One region of the Streptomyces sp. NPDC096311 genome, then DNA from elsewhere that is predicted to be linked to it. Evidence: riboswitches for the same ligand, from Rfam matches in the RefSeq annotation. Region 1 holds a riboswitch; the other holds the start of a gene.
The links. A riboswitch is a leader RNA that binds a small molecule or an ion and turns the genes downstream of it on or off. The one in region 1 is predicted to bind S-adenosylmethionine.
Positions count from the first base shown of each region.

Region 2: it holds a riboswitch for S-adenosylmethionine, as region 1 does, so the genes downstream of both, thrC (threonine synthase) here and ACIRA5_RS15825 (putative leader peptide) in region 1, are expected to answer to the same signal.

Region 1 covers NZ_JBIWFN010000005.1:350,906-353,101, forward strand. The annotation lists gene ACIRA5_RS15820 (cell envelope biogenesis protein OmpA) at 2-691, opposite strand; gene ACIRA5_RS15825 (putative leader peptide) at 929-1,009, opposite strand; SAM riboswitch class IV at 1,040-1,186, opposite strand; gene ACIRA5_RS15830 (amino acid ABC transporter permease) at 1,656-2,196, shown strand, end outside.
Region 2 covers NZ_JBIWFN010000003.1:535,537-537,732, forward strand. The annotation lists gene thrC (threonine synthase) at 1-1,307, opposite strand, end outside; SAM riboswitch class I at 1,325-1,471, opposite strand; gene ACIRA5_RS10700 (glucosyl-3-phosphoglycerate synthase) at 1,659-2,196, shown strand, end outside.

The sequences.
Region 1 (2,196 bases):
CTCAGCGCACCTTGCCGTGGAAGGCCGGGTGGGCGTCGAGCCGACGTACGTAGTCCCGGAGCCGTCCATAGGGGGAGAGGGACTCCGTCGGGCCGAGTTGGGTCAGGGCCACCCAGAGATCGACGTCCGCGGCCGTCAGCTCGTCGCCCAACGCGTGGATGTGCGAGGCGAGTTGCCGGTCCAGCGACTGGAGTGCCGTCGTGCGCGCAAGCGGCGGCGCGGCGGGGGTGACGTCCCGGTCGAGGAGTTCGCGCAAGGCGTCGATGTCCGCGATGAGGGCCGGTGGGTTCAGCCGGGGGAGGCGGGCGTCGCCCTGACAGACCGGCAGTCCGGCGAGGTCACGCAGGATGTCCGGCGTGTGGTTGCTCACGATCCGTCCGCTCCAACGGTCGCACAGCGCGGGCGCGGTGAGCGGACCGTCGTAGTGGTGCCAGGTGGCCTCGTACGCGCCGCGCAGTGCGGCGAACGCCTCGGGTGTCTCGGCGGGACGCGTCAGCAGCGTGGCGGCGACCGAGTCGTGGAGACCGAGCAGCTCCAGGGTGATCGAGATGCGCAGCGAGCGCGGACAGCCCTCGGCGAGGTACAGCTGATAGCGGTGCGGCGCCGGGTAGAAGCCGCCGGCCAGGCCGACGCCGATGCGGCTGCGGATGCGGTGGGGGCGAGGGGCGGCGAGCGAGACTGTCTTGGGCATGACTCTCCAGGCAACGTCGAAGCCCCCGCGACCCGTTGGGCGGCGGTGGCGGAACGGAGTGACTGCGCTGACGTACGGGCCGGTCCGGATCGCGGGACGTACCTGACCGGACGAAGCGGGTCGGGTGAAGTCCGCTGCGGTTCGGCAGCACCCTGAAGGGGTGCGGGGAACTGCGCGACCGGCCACGAGGGCGCCGTAGACGATCGACGGCACATCCCGGCACTTCCAGCCGAGCGCTCAGTACGCGCTGGAGACCCGCTGCAGATCGATGTGCAGGCGCCTGGTCAGACCGTTCGTGCTCCTCCTGGCCATTCCCATCGCTCCCGTGTCCGGGGCTCGCGAGAGGCGAGACCACGCTTGCCCCACCGCACCGGCGGGACCCGGTCGTCACCCGGGGCACCCCGTCGCGGTGGAAGGGTTGCCTGTCAGCGGGCCGGGGCCGATCACCGCGTCGAACGGGAGGAACCCGCACGACGGGCGCTGACAATCGTGACCGTCCCCGTCAGTCTCGGTGCGGTCCGCTGAGCCGTCAAGAAGGCATATGCGCGGTCTCACCACGTGGTCGTTCCGGCCGGAGCGCGTTGACATTCGTTTGGGGCCGTGCCTAACTTACGCCGCATCGGACCGGATCGATTCCGGTGCGTTCGAGGCCCAGCGGGGCGGAATGGTGACGGTGAACGCGATGTGCGCAGCTGACGGGACGACCGCTTCGCGGCGCCACGGCTGCCCAGCCGCCGCACTGTGTTGTAGCTCCCGCGGTGCCCGCTGTCTCTGTCAGGGCTGACCGCTTCCGCCTTCCGCGGCGTTGAACGTCCGCACGGCTCGGCCTCCCTCGCCCGCCGCCCTGACGGCGCGCTGTCGATGAGCATCTCCTCCCTCCGTACCCCCTGACATCCGTCTGTCCCCGCGCGCACCGCCGTCGTACGGGCCGGCGGCGGTGTGTCCGCATTCGTTGGAGCCCTCCATGAGTGAATCCCTGGGCTCCGCCGTGCCGTTGAGCACGACGGAGCCCCGCCCGGCCGCGGCACAACGCGTGCTGCCCCTGCGCCACCCCGGCCGCTGGATCGCCTCGGCCATCGCGCTCGTCGTGGTCGCCCAGATCGTCCACGGGCTGGCGACCAACCCCTTCTTCCAGTGGGACCGGTTCGCGTACTGGTTCCTGCGTCCCACGATCCTCGACGGCCTGCTCATCACCCTCGAAGTGACGCTCTTCAGCGCCGTGTTGGGCCTGCTCGGCGGCATTCTGCTCGCCCTGGCCCGACTCTCCAGGAGCCCCGTGCTGCGCGCGGTGAGCTGGGTCTACATCTGGCTGTTCCGCTCGGTGCCGCTCATCGTCGTCCTGCTCTTCCTCTACAACTTCAGCGCGCTCTACAAGACGCTGAGCCTCGGCGTCCCCTTCGGCCCCGCCTTCCTCACCTTCGACGAGTCCCGGCTCGCCACCGACATGGTCGTCGCGGTCGTCGGACTGAGCCTCAACGAGGCGGCGTACGCGGCGGAAGTGGTCC
Region 2 (2,196 bases), on a different contig from region 1:
AGCCCGGCCTCTCGGAAAGAGTCCAGGTTGGGACGAATGGTCGCGGTCAGCCCCGTCCCGGCCACCGCGTCCAGCGTCTTGAGGCCGTCACCGGTGTTGAGCACGACGGTGGTGAGCGTCGGGTCGAGCAGCCCGTTCTCGATCAGCTTGCGCGTGACACCGACGGTCACGCCACCGGCGGTCTCGGCGAAGATCCCCTCCGTCCGCGCGAGCAGCTTGATCGCGTCGACGACCTGCTCGTCGTTCACGTCCTCCACGGCCCCGCCCGTGCGCCGCGCGATGTCCAGCACGTACGGCCCGTCGGCCGGGTTGCCGATGGCGAGCGACTTGGCGATGGTGTTCGGCTTCTGGGGCCGTACGACGTCGTGGCCCGCCTTGTAGGCGACGGACACCGGCGAGCACCCCTCGGCCTGGGCACCGAAGATCTTGTACGGCTTGTCCTCGACCAGTCCGAGCTTGATCAGCTCCTGAAGACCCTTGTCGATCTTCGTGAGCTGGGAGCCGGAGGCGATGGGGATCACCAGCTGGTCGGGGAGCTTCCACCCCAGCTGCTCGCAGATCTCGTACGCCAGGGTCTTGGAGCCCTCCGCGTAGTACGGCCGCAGGTTGACGTTGACGAAGCCCCAGCCCTCGCCGGCCGGGTCGCCGATCAGCTCGGAGCAGAAGCGGTTCACGTCGTCGTAGTTGCCCTCGATACCGACGAGCTCGCCGCCGTAGATCGCGGCCATGACGACCTTGCCCTGCTCCAGGTCGTGCGGGATGAACACGCAGGAGCGGAAGCCGGCGCGGGCGGCGGCGGCACCGACGGCGCCGGCGAGGTTGCCCGTGGAGGAGCAGGAGAGAGTGGTGAAGCCGAACGCGCGGGCGGCCTCGATGGCCTGGGCGACGACGCGGTCCTTGAAGGAGTGCGTCGGGTTGCCGGAGTCGTCCTTGACGAAGAGCTTGCCGGCCTCGACGCCCAGCTCGCGGGCGAGGTTGTCGGCCTTGACGAGCTTGGTCCAGCCGGGGTTGATGTTCGGCTTGTCGGCGACGTCGGCCGGGACGGGCAGCAGCGGCGCATAGCGCCAGATGTTCGCGGGGCCCGCTTCGATGCGCGCCCGGAGTTCTTCGGTTTCGTAGGCCGAGAAGTCGTACGCGATCTCCAGCGGGCCGAAACACTCCTCGCAGGCGAACACCGGGCCGAGCGGCACGCGGTGCCCGCACTCGCGGCAGGAAAGCGCGGCGGCGGGTCCGAGATCCACACCGACTACGGTGGTGGTGTCGCCCGCGACAGGGTTCGTGGTGCTTGCAACAGTCTGCGCAGCCATGGAGGCGAGGCCCTTTCTCCTCATCTTCCTCACGACGCACTTCGCCGTGAGACGGATTTGGCACCTTCCCAAGCCGGGAGCCTCGCCACATCAATGTGACCGGACCAGCTGGAGGGTTGCCGGGGCTTCATCGGGCCGTATCCCTCTGCCCCTCTGGATGAGCGGTATTCGGTTGTGTCGTGCGGTGGCGCGTGTGGAGCGATGGTCCGCAGATGATCTACGACATGCGATGGTCATCCGCGTTGTTCAAGACTGTAACCGAAGGCCTGGACAGTTGAGATAGTCGTCCGAACCGCGAGATGGATCACACCGTGAGACACCGGGTGATCAGACAGTGAGGAGCCGCAGACTGTGCTGAAGGAAACTGAGCGCTGGCTGAGCAATCGCTCCTGGTCCGTGACCGATCGCCCGCTCCACAGACTCATGTCCGCCAAACGGGCCACGGGCTCCTCGGTGAGCGTCGTCCTGCCCGCGCTGAACGAGGAGGAGACGGTCGGCGAGATCGTCGCCGTCATCCGCCACGACCTGATGCAGCAGGTGCCCCTCGTCGACGAGATCGTCGTCGTCGACTCGGGCTCGACCGACCGCACCTCGCAGGTGGCCGCCGCGGCGGGCGCGCGCGTGGTGCACCGGGACGAGATCCTGCCGCGCATCCCGGCCGTGCCCGGCAAGGGCGAGGTGCTGTGGCGTTCCCTCCTCGTGACGAGCGGGGACATCATCTGTTTCATCGACGCGGACCTGAAGGAGTTCTCCTCGGACTTCGTCTCCGGGATCGTGGGGCCGCTGCTCACCGAGCCCGGTGTGGACCTCGTCAAGGCGATGTACGACCGTCCGCTCGGCGGTGCGGCGGGGCAGGGCGGCCGGGTCACCGAACTCATGGCCCGCCCCC